2 linked regions of the Aminobacter aminovorans genome follow. The protein of the gene in region 2 interacts with the protein of the main gene of each other region in a pairwise test. Links are inferred from orthologs where the notes say so. Each region holds a gene or a part of one and is shown on either strand. Other genes may lie near its edges. The genes, in order: DY201_RS20560 and DY201_RS04510.

The links.
Region 1: the proteins of DY201_RS04510 (region 2) and DY201_RS20560 interact in binary tests that used the Escherichia coli proteins (3 or more experiments, as listed by UniProt). The link is inferred for Aminobacter aminovorans from one-to-one orthologs.

What each region holds. Positions count from the first base shown.
Region 1 is NZ_UFSM01000001.1:4,162,764-4,171,294, forward strand. The notes cover bases 2,290-5,226. They hold DY201_RS20560 (ABC-F family ATP-binding cassette domain-containing protein), read right to left. Parts: upstream 4,729-5,226; coding sequence 2,851-4,728; downstream 2,290-2,850. Other genes in these bases: DY201_RS20555 (molybdopterin-containing oxidoreductase family protein), read right to left, coding at 2,290-2,670; DY201_RS20565 (MFS transporter), read right to left, coding at 4,822-5,226. Outside these bases: DY201_RS20550 (alpha/beta hydrolase), read right to left, coding at 1-39; more of DY201_RS20555, read right to left, coding at 565-2,289; more of DY201_RS20565, read right to left, coding at 5,227-6,090; DY201_RS20570 (hypothetical protein), read right to left, coding at 6,426-7,028; DY201_RS20575 (DinB family protein), read right to left, coding at 7,234-7,746; DY201_RS20580 (glutathione S-transferase family protein), read left to right, coding at 7,810-8,502. UniProt on the Escherichia coli protein: Genetic data indicate it may be involved in ribosome assembly or function.
Region 2 is NZ_UFSM01000001.1:930,569-939,658, reverse strand. What follows is about bases 5,388-8,883. They hold DY201_RS04510 (2-oxoglutarate dehydrogenase E1 component), read right to left. Parts: upstream 8,579-8,883; coding sequence 5,588-8,578; downstream 5,388-5,587. Other genes in these bases: sucD (succinate--CoA ligase subunit alpha), read right to left, coding at 8,700-8,883; odhB (2-oxoglutarate dehydrogenase complex dihydrolipoyllysine-residue succinyltransferase), read right to left, coding at 5,388-5,566. In the rest of the region: lpdA (dihydrolipoyl dehydrogenase), read right to left, coding at 1-1,351; DY201_RS04540 (SDR family oxidoreductase), read right to left, coding at 1,378-2,133; DY201_RS04535 (hypothetical protein), read right to left, coding at 2,130-2,624; DY201_RS04530 (LysE family translocator), read right to left, coding at 2,624-3,268; DY201_RS04525 (VOC family protein), read right to left, coding at 3,265-3,723; DY201_RS04520 (MAPEG family protein), read right to left, coding at 3,759-4,172; more of odhB, read right to left, coding at 4,298-5,387; more of sucD, read right to left, coding at 8,884-9,090. UniProt on the Escherichia coli protein: E1 component of the 2-oxoglutarate dehydrogenase (OGDH) complex which catalyzes the decarboxylation of 2-oxoglutarate, the first step in the conversion of 2-oxoglutarate to succinyl-CoA and CO(2).

The sequences.
Region 1 (8,531 bases), 3.2 Mb from region 2 along the record:
GACAGCTATCAGCAGGGCATTCAGAAGACAGCGTCGCATGTGAAGTCTCCGCGCGTAGGGATTTTTATGGTGTCGACCACTAATGGCGTACCCGCGCGGCATTAAGACTAAATTTTTATCGAATGGATTCGTACTTAACTAAACGTAAGGGCTGAGATTGATGGTTTCGGCTTTCAGCCAGCCAAGCTGTAATCTGTCCGTAATCTGTCGCAAAAATCCCGAAACCTGCGACAGATATGATTCAGGATGACAGGGACCTACATGGGCCGCTGTGGTCGTCTTCGTCTCCTGTCATCGAACGGACGCAATCGGTCGGCTGCAGAATGGCCGCTTTCATGTTGCGCCGTTCGGTTAACGATGTCTCGACCGGTAAACTGCAAGGCGTCAGCGAAAGATGGCGCAATCTGCCAGACGCTTTCTCGATGTCGGTCAAGCAGCGGCACGAGCCGGCGTATCTGACCGGCCCCGGCGGGGCGACATAGCGTCTGCTCCCCAACAAGCGAGCAGCCAATTCCGCGCCATCGCCCAACCGGCTTCGATGCGGCTGCGGCTGTGGGACGGCCCCTACGCCGCCCTCACCCAGACCTTGTTGTCGTGCACGGCGGCACCGCCATAAGGTGCGGGGGCGTCGGCGCCGGTCAGCACGTTGATGCCTTCGCCGCGCTCATGGTCGGAATTCGGCCAGATGCCTTCGGCGATGACGACGCCGCGCCTGATCTTGTCGAACAGGCGGGCATGCAAAACGACCTCGCCGCGCATGTTGCCGATCTCGACGCGGTCGCCGGTGGTGATCCCGAGGGCTGCGGCGTCCTCGGAATGGATCAGAAGTTCCGGCCGCCCCTCCTTTTCGCGCGACACCGGCGTCTCGGCGAAGGTCGAGTTGAGGAAGTTGCGCGCCGGCGACGTCGCCAGGCGGAACGGGTGCTGTTCGTCCGCCACCTCGATCAGGTCGACATGATCGGGGAATTCGGGCAGCTGCGCGACCGGGCCGAAGATGCCCATGCTGCGCGGCGGCTTGTTGGGTGCGGCACCGCCATTCCATTGCGGCTTGAAGCGGAATTTGCCGTCGGGATGGCCAAAGCCCTTGAGGAAATGGGCGCTGTCGAATTCCGGCTGCATGTCGGCCCATTTCTGGTCCTTGAAGCTGTCGAAATTGCCGAGGCCCTTCTTCTCCAGCATGACGTCGATATGCTGGCGTTCGGTCATGCCGAAGCCCGGCATATCAGACACGCCAAGCCGCTTGCCCAGCTCCTCGATTACATAGTGGTTGGTGCGCGGCCCTTCCGGCGGGTCGATCAGCTTCGGCCCCAGCGTGATGTGCTGGTTGCCGCCGCCCTTGTAGATGTCGTCATGCTCGAGGAACATCGTTGCCGGCAGGACGACGTCGGCGAGCTTGGCCGTATCGGTCATGAACTGCTCGTGCACGGCGGTGAACAGGTCGTCGCGCAGCATGCCCTTGACCACCAGCCGCTGCTCGGGCGCGACATTTGCCGGGTTGGTGTTCTGGATCAGCATCGCGGTCACAGGCGGGCCGCCATACAGCGCGTCCTCGGCATTGGTCAGTACCGGGCCGATGCGCGAATGGTCGAGATAGCGGATGTCGGGGTCGCGGAATTTCGTGCCTTCGAGCAGCTCGCCATTGAGCTTGAAGATGCCAGAATTGGAATGGAAGGCGCCGCCGCCCTCATATTGCCAGGCCCCCGTCACCGCCGGGATCGACAGTGCGGCATGCATGTTGATCGAGCCGTTGCGCTGGCGCGAGAAGCCGTAGCCGAGGCGGAAGAAGGTCTTTTTGGTGGTGCCGACGAGCCGGGCAAAGGCTTCGATCTCCTCGACCGACAGACCGGTGATTGCGGCCGCCCATTCCGGCGTCTTGTCGGCGAGATGCGCTTCCAGCCCCCTGGGGTCGTCGGTGTATTTTTCGAGATAGGCGCGATCGGCCATGCCGTCGCGGAACAGCACATGCATGACGGCGCAGGCGAGCGCGGCGTCGGTGCCGGGCTTCAGCACCAGCCCCATGTCGGCCTGCTTCAGCGTCGCCGTCTCATAGATGTCGATGACGACGATCTTGGCGCCGCGTTCCTTGCGCGCCTTGATCGCATGGGTCATCACATTGACCTGGGTGACCACCGCATTGGTGCCCCAGATGACGACGCAGTCCGACTTGCCGATCTCGCGCGGATCGGTGCCGCGCAGCGCACCTGTGCCCATGACATAGCCGGTCCAGGCCAGATTGGTGCAGATCGAGCCGAAGAAGCCGGAATATTTCTTGGCGTGGCGCAGCCTCTCGATGCCGTCGCGCTGCACCAGCCCCATCGTGCCGGCGTAGAAATAGGGCCAGACGGTCTCCGAGCCGTAACGCTCCTCCGCCGCGATGAATTTTTCGGCGACGAGGTCGAGCGCTGCTTCCCAGCTCGCTTCCTTCCAGTTGCCGTCGCCCTTGGCGCCCGCGCGGACCAGCGGCTTCAGCAGCCGGTCGGGATGGTGGACGCGGTCGGCATAACGGGCGACCTTGGCGCAGATGACGCCTGCCGTATAGCTGTTGGACTTGGCGCCATGCACACGCCCGATGCGCTTGTCGTCGAGCAGCTCGACCTCGAGCGCGCAGGTCGAAGGGCAGTCATGCGGGCAGGCCGAATGGCCGATCCTGATCTTGGCGTGCTGGTTCATGGCGCCCTTTTACCCTGATGTCGGCTTGCCGTGTAGGGCCAGTGCGCCCTCACCCGGCCTCCACTTCGTTCGGCCGACCTCTCCCCGAGGGGAGAGGAGGTTTGCAAAGTTGCCGCTCGCTCTTCTCCCCAACGGGCAGAAGGTGGCCGCGCAGCGGTCGGATGAGGGGGCCGCAGCCGCCTACTCGGCGACGCCTTCCTCATATTCGGCCGACATGGTCAGCCACTTTTCCTCGTTCTGGGCGAGCTGGGCGCCGAGCTGCGAACGCTCCTTGGCCAGCTGCGTCGCCGTCGTCGGGTCCTTTTCATACAGCTTTGGATCGGCGAGCTGGTCCTCGATGCCGTCGATGCGCTTGCGGATGCGGTCCATCAGCGCCTCGGTGGCGCGGATTTCCTTGGCCAGCGGCTCCATCGCGGCGCGCCGCGCCGCGGCCTCGCGGCGCCTGTCGGCCTTCGACGCCTTGTCGGCCTCGCGCTCCTTGCGCCGGTCGCCCGACACGCCGGTTACCAGCGTCTTGTAGTCCTCGAGATCGCCGTCATAAGGATTGACCGCTCCATCCTTGACCAGCCACAGCCGGTCGGCCGTCGCCTCGAGCAGGTGGCGGTCGTGGGAAATCAGGATGACGGCGCCCGGAAACTCGTTGAGCGCCATGATCAACGCCTCGCGGCTGTCGATGTCGAGGTGGTTGGTCGGCTCGTCGAGGATGAACAGGTTCGGCCCGTCAAAGGCCGAAAGACCCATCAGCAGCCGCGCCTTCTCGCCACCGGACAGGTCCTTGGCGGCGGTGTTCATCTTTTCGGTCGGCAGGCCGAACTGGGCGACACGCGCCCTGACCTTCGATTCAGGCGCCTCCGGCATCAGCCGGCGGACATGCTCATAGGCGTTTTCCTCGGGCCGGAGATCGTCGAGCTGGTGCTGGGCGAAGATCGCCACCTTGAGCCCGGGCGCGATCGTCACCGAGCCGGTCTCGGCCTTGAGCCGGCCGGCCAGAAGCTTGGCGAAGGTCGACTTGCCGTTGCCGTTGGCGCCGAGGAGCGCGATGCGGTCGTCGGCGTCGATGCGCAAGGTCATCTTCTTGAGGATCGGCTTGTCGGCCTGGTAGCCGACGCTGACGCGGTCGAGCGCGACGATCGGCGAGGCCACGGTCTTGACCGGCTCGGGGAAGCTGAACGGGCGCACATTGTCTTCGATCAGTGCTGCGATCGGCTTCATCTTCTCCAGCGCCTTGATGCGCGACTGCGCCTGGCGTGCCTTGGACGCCTTGGCGCGGAAGCGGTCGACGAAGGACTGCAGGTGCTTGCGGGCCGCCTCCTGCTTGACGCGGCCCTTTTCCTGCAGCTCGCGCTGCTCGGCGATCTGGCGCTCGAACTGATCGTAGCCGCCGCGCCAGAAGGTCATCTTCTTCTGGTCGAGATGGACGATCGAATTGACGGCGCGGTTGAGCAGGTCGCGGTCGTGGCTGATCAGGAGCACGGTGTGCGGATATTTCGAGACATAGTTCTCGAGCCACAACGTGCCTTCGAGATCGAGATAGTTGGTCGGCTCGTCGAGCAGCAGAAGATCGGGCTCGGAAAACAGCACGGCGGCAAGCGCCACGCGCATGCGCCAGCCGCCGGAGAATGACGACGCCGGCCGCTTCTGCGCCTCGTCGTCGAAACCGAGGCCGGCGAGGATGGTGGCGGCGCGGGACTCGGCCGAATGGGCGTCGATGTCGGCAAGGCGGATGTGGATCTCGGCGATGCGGTGCGGGTCGGTGGCGCTCTGCTCCTCGGCGAGAAGGGCGCTGCGCTCGACATCGGCCTTGAGCACGATGTCGATCAGCGGCTCCTCGGTGCCGGGCGCTTCCTGCGCGACCTGGCCGATACGCGTGTTCTTGGGCAGGCTGATGCTGCCGGTTTCCGAGCTGAAGTCGCCGGTTATCGCCTTGAACAGCGTCGTCTTGCCGGTGCCGTTGCGGCCGACCAGGCCGGCCTTGGTGCCGGCAGGCAGGGTCAGCGACGCGTGGTCGAGAAGCAGGCGTCCGGCAATGCGGAGGGAAAGGTCATTGATGATGAGCATGGCGTGGCGGTTTTGGCCGAGAGTTGCCGATATGGCAAGAGCGCGCCGCGCCATTAGCGCGGACGCATGAGGGAAAGGGCCGCTGCCTGGCGATCAGGCGAAGGCCGGCCTGTGGCTGCGGTGCAGCGCTTCGCCTGCGATCTCGCCTGTCGCATCGATCGCCGCGCCGTCTGACCTTGCAGGCGGCGGCGCGGCGTGGCCGATGGCAAACAGCACGGCACTTCCGGCGGCCAGCATGGCAAACAGCATGAACATGCCCTGCCCGCCAAAGGCGCCCAGCGCCAGGCCGCCAAACAGCGGGCCGATGAAATTGCCGACCGAACTCAGCGAATGCGCGCCGAAATAGGCGCCGCGATTGCCGTCATTGGAGATCCTGTCGACAAGCACATATTCGGCCGGCACGACCAGCACCTCGCCGATGGTGAACAGCACCATGAAGCCGATCAGCATGGCGGCGTCGGTGGAGACGGCAAAGCCGAGTTCGCCGCCGAGGAACAAAAGGCAGCCGAGCACCATCGCCCGCAACGGCCCGATCCTCTCGATCACCAGACGCGCCGGTGCTGTGGCGAGCACCACCACGGCGGCGTTGGTGGTGACCAGCCAGGCGAAGATCTTCATGCCGTCTGCGACATTGGTGGTCAGATATTGCGACAAGGTCACCGACCACTGGCCATAGACCGCCATCAACAGCGTGCCGCCGCCGACATAAAACAAAAGCCGGCGGTCGCGCAAAGCGGCACCGAGCCGGCGCAGCCCGGGCGCCTGTTGCAGCGTGGCCTGTCCGGCGCGTTCGGCAAGCGCTGCCGGCACGACAGCGAAGATCGCCGCGGCAAAGACGAAATGCACAATGCCGGCAATGACGAAGGGCAAGGGCGAATTGGCGCCGATGGCCAGGCCGATCATCGGCCCGACCGCCCAGCCGGCATTGATGACGAGATAGCGCCACGAAAACATATTGAGCCGCAACTTTTCAGGCGCCGCATCGCTCATCAGCGCCCGCGACACCGGCTCGTAGACCGCAGCCGACACCGACGAGACGATATGCGCCAGCGCAAAGGCCGCGACCGATTGCGCCAGACCAAGGCCGACGAGGCCAAGCCCGGCAAACAGAAGTGCCGTCACCAGCACCACGCGGCGGCCGATGCGGTCCGAAATGGTGCCGGCAAACGGGCTTATGGCAGCGCCGAGCAACGGCCCGGTGCCGATCAGCACGCCGATCCATGCCGGGCTCAGGCCAAAATCGCCCTGCAGGCGGATGGCCAGGAAGGTCAGGCTCATGCCCCGGGCGATCGCCACCATGCCGGAACCGGCAATGAGCAACAGCACGATGGCCTGGCCGGTCTTGTCGCCGAATGCGCGCACGGAGGTCGATCCTGAAAAAGAGATGGCCTGAAACGAGGCAGGCTGCCGGCGCCCGGAGCGGGCAGAGCCACCATTGCCTCGTCTGGCCGATATCGTGATCGAAAACAAGGCAAGTCACGTTGCCCAGACGCACCTATCCGATGATCCAGACAGCTCATGACAAAGACCGGTCATTACAACAACCGGGGCGTCACACGTACCGGGTCGTCACACGTACCGGGTCGTCATACGTACCGGGTCGTCAGAGGTAGCGGGCCGGCTGCCGGCTGGAATCGAAACGGCCCGCAGATCGCGGGCCGTCCGAATTCTTTGCCTGATGTCAGCTTTGGCTGACGTCAGCGGCTGGCTGTGCGCAAAAGCTTGCACAGTTCGCGCAGGTCGCTCTCGAATGCACCCGGGTTGGACAGCACCATCTTGCAGCGCTTCACATAGGCAGCGACCTGGGCTTGCGACATGCCGCCGATGACGCCGGGGTTGATGCCGGGGCCGCCGGGGCCACCAGGACCACCCGGTCCGCCGGGACCGCCAGGACCGGCAATACCGGGTCCGCCGATGTTGACGCCGATATCGGCGAGCGTGTTGCCGCCGAGGCCGACATTGGCCTTGACGTCGGCCAGGCCCTTGTTACCGGCGACATTGGCGCTGGCATTTGCCGTCAGGCCCTTGTTGCCGCCGACAGAGGCATTGGCCTTGGCATCAGCCAGGCCCTTGCTGCCGCCGACATCGGCGTTGACGTCTGCATTGACGCCGCCCGAACCACCGACGGTTGCACCGACATCGACGCCAAGTCCTCTTGAATTGCTGTTGCCGATGTCGACAGAGACGCCGAGGCCCTTGCTACGGTCGCCGATGTCCAGGGCGCTGGCTGGCGCGCAGAGCGCCGCGAAAACGATACCACCCGCCAGTGTCTTGGCTATTGCCTTCGATATACTAGTCATGGATGTCTCCCTGTGGTTGCCGATCACAGCACCCAGCCACGAGACTGGCTGCTGACCTAGTAACGCACCCGCGTGTCAATAAGTTTCACATTCCCCCCAGACATCTTCAACTTTTTTACTGACCACCTGAATTGCGTTACATGCAACAGTAGACGATTGAATCCTTTTAATTATGTTGGCCAGAAGCATAAAATTTTATGCAACTTCAAGCGAATGCTCTGCCGTCTTCGGTGCGCTGGAAATAGATCAGGTCGAGAGCTACGGATGGGCGCCCGAGAACTGTCAGGATCATGTGCGCCTGGCCGCGATGATGCGTCTGGTGGTTGAAAAGATGCATCAGCGCCGGCGCCAGCCGCTGCGAGATGGTGCGCATGTCGGTGATGGTCATGTAGGTGAAGCGGCCGGCGAACGCCTTGTCGGCGAGCGAACCGATCCACTCGACGATGCGCCTGTCCTCGGCCTGGCGCGCAGCGCGCAATCTGGCGAAGTCGGCATGGATGATGGCGTCGAGCTGAGATGGCGCATCGCCCTCGCCGGTGAAACGCTTCAGCCAGACACGGTCGGCGACCAGCAGATGATTGAGCGTTCCCTTCATCGACTTGAAGACGGCGCCGGTGTCGCGCTCATAGTCTTGCGTTTCGAGCTCGGCTGCTGCGTCATAGACACGCTCGTTGGCCCATTGATTATACGCCGCCAACATCATGAAATGCTGTTTCATCCGATATTCCCTGAATGCTTCGAAAATCGTCTTCTTACTACAGCCCATCGGGAACAGCCGCCAATGACCATTCTCCTCTACGACCTCGTCGGCAGCGATATGGCGCGCCCGTTCAGCCCGCATTGCTGGAAGGTGGCGATGGCGCTGGAGCATAAGGGGCTCGAATACCGCACCGTGCCGACGCGTTTTCTCGACGTAGCGGCGGTCGAAGGCGGCATTTCCAAAACCGTGCCTGTCATCCGCGACGGCGATCATGTGGTCGCCGATTCCTTCGCCATCGCGCTCTATCTCGAACATGCCTATCCGGATCGTCCGTCGCTGTTTGCCGGCGCCGGCGGCGAGGCCCATGCCCGCTTCGTCGAGCGCTGGTCGCAGTTGACGATCCATCCCTATATCGGTGCTGCCGCGCTGACCGCCCTTCACGCCATGCAGGACGGGGCCAATGCCGCCTATTTCCGCGGCAGCCGGGAGCAGCGTTTCGGCAAGACGCTCGAAGAGGTGACGGCAGGGCGCGATGCCGGGCTCGCCAGCTTCAGGGCATCGCTCGAGCCGCTGCGCAGCATGCTTGCCTACCAGCCCTTTGTCGGCGGCGACGGTCCGCTGTTTGCCGACTACATCGTGTTCGGCGCGCTGCAATGGGCCCGCATCGCCATGCCCTACCGATTGCTCGACGACGCCGACCCGATCGCTGCCTGGTTTGGCCGCTGCCTCGCCCTGCATGGCGGCCTGGCTGCCCGCGTGGCTGCGGCGGCCTAGCCCCTTGGCAATGCGGCGGGCGGCCTGTA
Region 2 (9,090 bases):
ACATCGTCGGGTGCGCATGGCAGGTGCGGCCGAGATCTTCCGACGAGCCGCCGAACTCCATCAGCACCGCCGCTTCGTGGATCATCTCGCCGGCGCCGAAGCCGACGATGTGCACGCCCAGCACCTTGTCGCTGTCCTTGTCGGCCAGCACCTTCACGAAGCCGTCGGTGTGCAGCATGGCGCGGGCACGACCGTTCGCCGTGAACGGGAACTTTCCGGCCTTGTAGGCGATGCCGGCTTTCTTGAGCTCTTCTTCGGTCTTGCCGACCGATGCGACCTCGGGGCTGGTGTAGACCACGCCGGGAATGACGTCGTAATTCACATGACCGGCTTGGCCGGCGATGATCTCGGCAACCGCCACGCCTTCGTCCTCGGCTTTGTGCGCCAGCATCGGGCCGACGACCACGTCGCCGATGGCATAGATGCCGGCAACGTTGGTGCGCAGATGGCCGTCGGTCTTGACCCGACCACGCTCGTCCATCTCGACGCCGGCTTGCTTGAGCCCCAGTCCGTCGGTGTAGGGCCGGCGGCCGGTGGCAACCAGCACGACATCGGCCTCGATGGTCTCAGCGTCGCCGCCCTTTACCGGCTCGAAGGTCACCGTCGCGCCCTTCTTGGCCTTGGCGACGCCCGTCACCTTGGAGCCGAGCTTGAACTCGAAGCCCTGCTTGGCCAGCATGCGCTGGAACTGCTTGGCGACGTCGCCGTCCATGCCGCCCAGGATGGTGTCGAGATACTCGACAACAGTCACCTTGGCGCCGAGGCGCGCCCAGACCGAGCCGAGTTCGAGGCCGATCACGCCACCGCCGACAACCACCAGATGACCAGGCACCTTCTCCAGCGACAGGCCGCCGGTCGACGAGATGATCACCTTTTCATCGAACTCGACATTGACGCCCGGGATGCCGGCGACATCGGAGCCCGTGGCGATGACGATGTTCTTGGTTTCGAGTTCCTGGGTCTTGCCGTCGGCGCTCGTCACGCCGACCTTGCCGGCGCCGAGCACCTTGCCGGTGCCCTGGAAGCTCTCGATCTTGTTCTTCTTGAACAGGAACGACACGCCATTGACGTTGGCGGCGACGGTCGCATCCTTGTGCGCCATCATCTTCTTCAGGTTCATCTTCGGCGTGCCGACCTCGACGCCGAGCGCGTCGAAGGAATGCTGCGCCTCGGCCAGCATTTCCGACGCATGCAGCAGCGCCTTGGAGGGAATGCAGCCGATGTTCAGGCAGGTGCCGCCGAAGGTCGCGTTCTTCTCGACCACGGCGACCTTCAATCCGAGCTGTGCCGCCTTGATGGCGCACACATAGCCGCCTGGGCCCGAGCCGATTACGACGACGTCATATGCCATTGTTCTTTCCTTCTTGCCTGGGGCGGTCAGCGGCCGCCGCTCACGTTCAAAATCGAGCCCGTCGTATATGATGCCTCATCCGACAAAAGCCAGATGACGGCGTGGGCAACTTCCTCAGCCTTGCCTTCGCGTTTCATCGGCACGAGGCCGCGAATGGCGGAGATCCGGTCCGGCTGACCGCCGGAGGCATGGATTTCGGTGTCGATGATGCCGGGACGCACCGCGTTCACTCGCACGCCCTCGGTCGCGACTTCCTTGGCAAGCCCAATGGTCAAGGTGTCGATCGCCCCCTTGGAGGCGGCGTAGTCGACATATTCGCCGGGCGAGCCGAGCGAGGCTGCCGCCGACGAGATGTTGACGATGGCGCCACCCGCACCACCATGCAGGCTTGACATGCGCTTGACCGCCTCGCGTGCGCAGAGAATGGAGCCGACGACGTTGATGCGCATCATGCGCTCGAGCCTGGCAGCACTCATCTCGTCGACGCGCGCCTTCATATCGACGACGCCGGCATTGTTGACGAAGGCATCAAGCCGGCCATAGGCGCGATCGACCTCGGCGAACATGGCGAGCACATCGGCCTCGCTGCCGACATCGCCCTTGATGGCGATGGCTTCACCGCCGACTGACTTCAGCTCCACCACCAGCGCACTGGCCGCAACATCGTTCGACACGTAGCTGAACGCCACGCGATAGCCGGCCTTGGCCGCCAGCCTGCAGATGGCGGCACCGATGCCGCGGCTGCCGCCTGTTACCAGCAGGACTTTTCCCTGAGCGCTCATTCCTGGCACCCCTTCAGCTCGAAAACGTCCCACGGCACTTTGGAAAAGCCGTCAGGACCATAGGCTGCGGACGACCTCAGCCCATGGCCGAGATCGGAGAAGATAAGTTTCTTCGGCGCAGCCGCCGCGATCCGCTCGCGCGGCAGAAGCCCGACATTGCCTTGCTCGTCGACGCTGTAGATCACGCCCTGCCACACGGTGCAGGCTTCGATCTCCTCGCCGGTCACGTCACCTTCCGGGCATTGGTGCATCAGCATGCCGTTCGGCCGCGCCACGTCCTGCGACCACATCACCACGCCGTCGAGCACGATGGAATTGTCCATCACCATCTTGAAGCTGTTGGTCACGGTTGCCGATTCCAGCGTCGGCCGGAAGTCGATCTCGGCGGCACCGTCGCGGTCGCCATAGACGGCAAGCTCGATCGGGCATGCCGCTTGCGCCACCGTCGCCGACAGCACCGCAACAGCCGTGATCAGTGCCTGAAGCCGCATCAGCCAGCCTGCACGGTCGCGAGCTTCACGCCAAGCCCGATGAAGATCATGCCGGTCACCTTGTTGAACCAGCGGCCCCAGGCGACGAAGCGCTCGCGTACCGAGGCCATGGTGAAGAACATCGACACGCCGACAAACCATGTAATCAGCACCACGGCCATCAGCAGCCCGTAGACGCCCTTCACCGCGGCGGGCGTCTCGTGGCTGACCATCGCCGTGAACAGCGGCAGGAAGAACAGCACGGCCTTGGGGTTGAGCGCGTTGGTGACGAAGCCCGTCAGGAAGCAGCGCACAGCAGAAATCTCCCGGGGCTCACCTGCGCCCTCCTGCACCTCGACCGACGCCATCTCCATCGGCCCGGCGCGAAGCGCCTTGATGCCGAGGTAGAGCAGATAGGCCGCACCGGCCCACTTGATCAGCGAAAACAGCAGCAACGACTTCGACACGATCAGCCCGATGCCCAGGATGGTGTAGCTGACATGAAACAGCAGCGACACGCCGATGCCGAAGCTGGTGATGATGGCGGCACGGCGGCCATGCACGATGCTCTGGCGTACCACCATGACGAAATCGGCACCCGGCACCACCATCAGCACCAAGAATACGGCCAGCAGGCCGGCAAATTCGAACGCATATTGCGTCATGCCTTGTCACTCCCCGACTGCGCGCCCAGTGACCCATTGCCCAAGGGCGCATTGAACGCCCAGACATGGCCGAACGGATCCTGGATCTTGGCGTAGCGTGCGCCCCAGAACATGTCGTCTGGCTCCATCACAGTCTTCGCACCGGCCGCCACTGCCCGCTCGACCGCCTGGTCGACCTGGCCGGGCAGCTTCAAATTGATGTTGACGGTCATGCTGGCGCCGCCACGGGAGAGCGGCGACAACACATCGCCGCCGAATTCGGGAAACTCGTCATGCAGCATCACCTCGCTGCCGAACATGGCGAGGTTGGCATGCAGCACGCGCACGCCGTCATCGGCCATCTGCTCGAAGGTTTCGACGGCGTCGAACGCCTTTTCGTAGAAGGCGATCGCCTCCTTGCCCTGCTTGACGCAGAGATGGACCTGAACAGGGGGAATGTCGGGTTCGAAAGCCATGCGACCGTCTCTTTCGGTTTCTTCAGGCAGCGATGTTACGTCATCAGGCGCACGACCATCAGGACCAGCCCGGCGATCGAAACGAACCAGACGAGCGTACGCAGCACCGGAATACCGGCCACGTACAGCAAGGCATATACAAGGCGGGCGACGATCCACATCACGGCGCCGACGGCACCCAGCTCGCCTGTCTTGCCTGTCACCGCCAGCGCCAGCGCAAGTGCTATGAAGGCGGGATAGGTCTCCAGCATGTTGTTGAGCGACCGGATCAGACGCCCCGAAACGATGCTTTTCGGCGCGCGGCCGTCGTCGCGCGAACTGAGCAGGTACCTGATGCTGAAATCGCCCGACAGGTCGAGCGAAAGCGCCTGCACCAGTATGTGCGCGATCAGCAGCACGACACTCCAGCCCAGAACCCAGATTTCAGTCGATGCTGCTGCGGCTTCCATCACCACTATCGCCCTCGAAGCGCAAGATAGCTGATCAGTACGGCGTCTCCGGCCGCTGGCAAGTCCGGCATAGCTCAGGAAAGCAAAGGGGCCCGGTCAGCCGGGCCCCTTGAAGCCTTTTTCGATCAGAGATCGAGGACCAGGCGCTCCGGGTCTTCCAGGCTGTCCTTGACGCGGACCAGGAAGGTCACGGCTTCCTTGCCGTCGACGATGCGGTGATCGTAGGACAGAGCGAGATACATCATCGGGCGGATGACGATCTGGCCGCCGACAACGACCGGACGGTCCTGGATCTTGTGCATGCCGAGGATGCCCGACTGCGGCGCGTTCAGGATCGGCGTCGACATCAGCGAACCGTAGACGCCGCCGTTGGAGATGGTGAAGGTGCCGCCCTGCATGTCGGCAACCGAAAGCTTGCCATCGCGCGCAGCGAGGCCGAGGCGGCCGATTTCCTTCTCGATCTCGGCGATCGACATCTGGTCTGCATCGCGCACGACCGGAACCACCAGGCCCTTTTCGGTGCCGACGGCAACGCCGACATGGGCGAAGTTCTTGTAGATGATGTCGGTGCCGTCGATCTCGGCGTTGACGGCAGGGATTTCCTTCAGCGCATGCGTCACCGCCTTGGTGAAGAAGCCCATGAAGCCGAGCTTCACGCCATGCTTCTTCTCGAAGATGTCCTTGTACTTGGTGCGCAGCGCCATCACCGCGCTCATGTCGACCTCGTTGAAGGTGGTCAGCATGGCAGCCGTCGACTGCGCCTCCTTGAGGCGGCGCGCGATCGTCTGGCGCAGCTTGGTCATGCGCACGCGCTCTTCACGCGGGGCGTCTTCGGTTGAAGAGGGAACGCGTGCCACCACCGGTGCGGCAGCAGCCGGAGCAGCGGCGGGCGCCGAAGCGCCCTTGGCGATGGCTTCGAGCACGTCGCCCTTCAGCACCTGGCCGCGCTTGCCCGAACCGGCGACCTGGTCGACCGACAGGTTGGTCTCAGCCAAAAGCTTGGCGGCAGCCGGTGCCGGCGGCATCTTGCGCTCTTCGATGGGCGGCGAGCCGGCAACCGATGCGGTCTGCGCGACGGCTTCCTTGACGGTCGACGCCGCGTTCGGCGCCGACGCCTGGGCGACAGCTGCGGGCTTCGGAGAAGCCACGGCACCATCGCCGGCACCGATGGTGCCGAGCAGCGCACCGACGCCGACGGTTTCGCCTTCCTTGACGGTCAGCTCGACCAGCACGCCGGCAGCAGGCGCCGGCACTTCGATGGTGACCTTGTCGGTCTCGAGCTCGACCAGGGGCTCGTCGACGGCGATCACGTCGCCGGCCTTCTTGAACCACTTGCCGATGGTTGCCTCGGAAACGGATTCGCCGAGGGTAGGGACACGGATTTCGGTAGCCATTTTTGCCTGTCCGTTCTTTGTTTATTCGCCGAGGGCGTCGTCGAGGAATGCCTGGAGCTGCGCTAGGTGCTTGGACATCAGGCCCGTCGCCGGGGAGGCGGCGGCCGGACGGCCGGTGTAGCGCACGCGCTGATGCTTGGCGTCGATATGGGCGAGCACCCATTCCAGATACGGGTCGATGAACGACCACGCGCCCATGTTCTTGGGCTCTTCCTGGCACCACACCATCTCCGCGTTGCGGAAACGGCTGAGCTCGGTGATCAGCGCCTTGGCCGGGAACGGATAGAGCTGCTCGACGCGCAACAAATAGATGTCGTCGATGCCACGCTTCTCGCGTTCCTCGTACAGGTCGTAATAGACCTTGCCGGTGCACAGCACGACGCGGCGGATCTTCGAATCCTTGACCAGCTTGATCGGTTCGTTGCCGAGATACTGGGCGTCGTCCCACAAGAGACGGTGGAACGAGCTCTCGCCCGATATTTCCGACAGTGAAGACACGGCGCGCTTGTGGCGCAGCAGCGACTTCGGCGTCATCAGGATCAGCGGCTTGCGGAAGTCGCGCTTCAGCTGCCGGCGCAGGATGTGGAAGTAGTTGGCCGGCGTCGTGACATTGGCCACCTGCATGTTGTCTTCGGCGCAGAGCTGCAGGAAGCGCTCGAGGCGTGCCGACGAATGCTCGGGACCCTGGCCTTCATAGCCGTGCGGCAGCAGGCAGACGAGACCCGACATGCGCAGCCACTTGCGTTCGCCCGACGAGATGAACTGGTCGAACACCACCTGCGCGCCGTTGGCGAAGTCGCCGAACTGCGCTTCCCACAGCGTCAGTGCCTTGGGCTCGGCGAGCGAGTAGCCATATTCGAAGCCGAGCACGGCCTCTTCCGAGAGCATCGAGTTGATGACCTCGTAGCCGGCCTGCGCCGCCGACAGGTTGTTGAGCGGGATGTAGCGGTTTTCGTCGCGCTGATCGTAAAGCACGGTGTGGCGCTGCGAGAACGTGCCGCGCTCGGAATCCTGGCCCGACAGGCGGATCGGATTGCCGTCGAGCAGGATCGAGCCGAACGCCAGCGATTCCGCCGTTGCCCAGTCGATGCCTTCGCCCGATTCGATCGCCTGGCGGCGGTTTTCGAGGAAGCGTCCGATGGTGCGGTGGACTTCGAAATCCTTCGGCACCTCGGTCAGCTTCTTGCCGATTTCCTTCAGCGTCTTGACCGGCACCGCAGTCTTGCCGCGGCGCTGTTCGTCCTGGTTGTCGGCCGTGCGCATGCCCGACCACGCGCCATCAAGCCAGTCGGCCTTGTTCGGCTTGTAGGCCTGGCCCGCCTCGAACTCGGCTTCGAGGAAGCCGCGCCAGTCGGCGCGCATCTTGTCGACCTCGGCCTGGTTCATCAGGCCTTCGGCCATCAGCTTGTCGGCATAGGTCTGCACCGTGGTCTTATGGGTGCGGATGTTGCGGTACATGATCGGCTGCGTGAACGCAGGCTCGTCGCCTTCGTTGTGGCCGAAGCGGCGGTAGCAGAACATGTCCACGACAACAGGCTTGTGGAACTTCATGCGGAACTCGGTCGCCACCTTGGCCGCGAACACGACAGCCTCCGGGTCGTCGCCGTTGACGTGGAAGATCGGCGCCTCGATCATCTTGGCAACGTCGGACGGATAGGGCGACGAGCGCGAGAAGCGCGGGTTCGTCGTGAAGCCGATCTGGTTGTTGATGATGAAGTGCAGCGTGCCGGCGACGCGGTGGCCGCGCAGGCCCGACAGGCCGAGGATTTCGGCGATCACGCCCTGGCCGGCGAATGCCGCATCGCCGTGCAGCAGCAGCGGCATCACCTTGGCGCGCTCTTCCTGCGGCACGATCTCGCCGCGGGCGCGACCGAACAGCTGGTCCTGCTTGGCGCGTGCCTTGCCCATCACCACGGGATCGACGATCTCGAGATGCGAGGGGTTGGCGGTCAAGGACAGATGGACCTTGTTGCCGTCGAACTCGCGGTCGGACGAGGCACCAAGGTGGTACTTCACGTCGCCGGAACCCTCGACGTCGTCAGGCGCGTAGGAGCCACCCTTGAATTCGTGGAACACGGCGCGATGCGGCTTGGCCATGACGTTGGTCAAGACATTGAGGCGGCCGCGGTGGGCCATGCCGAGCACGACCTCCTTGAGGCCGAGCGAGCCGCCGCGCTTGACGATCTGCTCGAGCGCCGGGATCAGCGACTCGCCGCCGTCGAGGCCGAAACGCTTGGTGCCCTTGTACTTGACGTCGATGAACTGCTCGAAGCCCTCGGCCTCGATCAGCTTCGACAGGATCGCCTTCTTGCCCTCGGGCGTGAATTCGATCGCCTTGTCCGGACCCTCGATGCGGGCCTGGATCCAGGCCTTTTCCTCGGGATCGGAGATATGCATGAACTCGACGCCGAGCGTCGAGCAATAGGTGCGCTTCAGGATCTCGAGCATCTCGCGGATGGTCGCGTATTCGAGGCCCAGCACATGGTCGATGAAGATCGGCCGGTCGTAGTCGGCGGCGGTGAAGCCGTAGGCCTCCGGCGACAGCTCGTTATAGTCCTCCAGCGGCTTGGCGATGCCGAGCGGGTCGAGATTGGCGTGCAGGTGGCCGCGCATGCGGTAGGCGCGGATCATCATGATGGCGCGCACCGAGTCGCGCGTCGCCTGCAGCACGTCGGCCTTGGACGGTTCGGTGCCGGTCACGGCGACCGCCTTGTCCTTGACCTTCTTCTCGATCAGCTTCTCGACCATGCCCCAGTTGCCGTCGAGCGCGGAAACCAGTTCGCCATTGGCCTGCAACGGCCAACTCGGCGTCGACCACGAGGCGCCCTTGGCGTTCTTGCGGATATCGCCGGCGTCGTCCTTCAGGGCGCCGAAGAAGTCGCGCCACTCCTGGTCGACCGCTTCAGGGTCGTCGAGATAGGCGGCGTGCAGCGCCTCGATGTAGTCGGCATTGCCGCCATAGAGGAACGAGGTGAGGGAAAATTGGTCGTTGGCCTGATCGGATCGTGCCATCTTTGTCCTGCGGAGCCTCTGGCTCCTCTCCTGTTTTGAAGGGAGTAGCGCAGTAAGGCAGTAGGGCAATGATCTGGAATTCCTACTGCCTGTACTGCCCTACTCCCCTATTCACTTGGCCTTAGCCCTTGATCGCCTCGACCAGCGTGGTGCCGAGACGTGCCGGCGACGGCGACACGCGGATGCCCGCTGCCTCCATGGCCGCGATCTTGTCTTCCGCGCCGCCCTTGCCGCCGGAGATCACTGCACCAGCATGGCCCATGGTACGGCCTTCCGGTGCGGTGCGTCCGGCGATGAAGCCGGCCATCGGCTTCTTGCGGCCGCGCTTGGCTTCGTCGATGAGGAACTGCGCTGCATCCTCTTCGGCCGAGCCGCCGATTTCGCCGATCATGATGATCGACTTGGTTTCGTCGTCGGCCAGGAACATCTCGAGCATGTCGATGAATTCCGTGCCCTTGACCGGGTCGCCACCGATGCCGACTGCCGTCGACTGGCCGAGACCGGCATTGGTG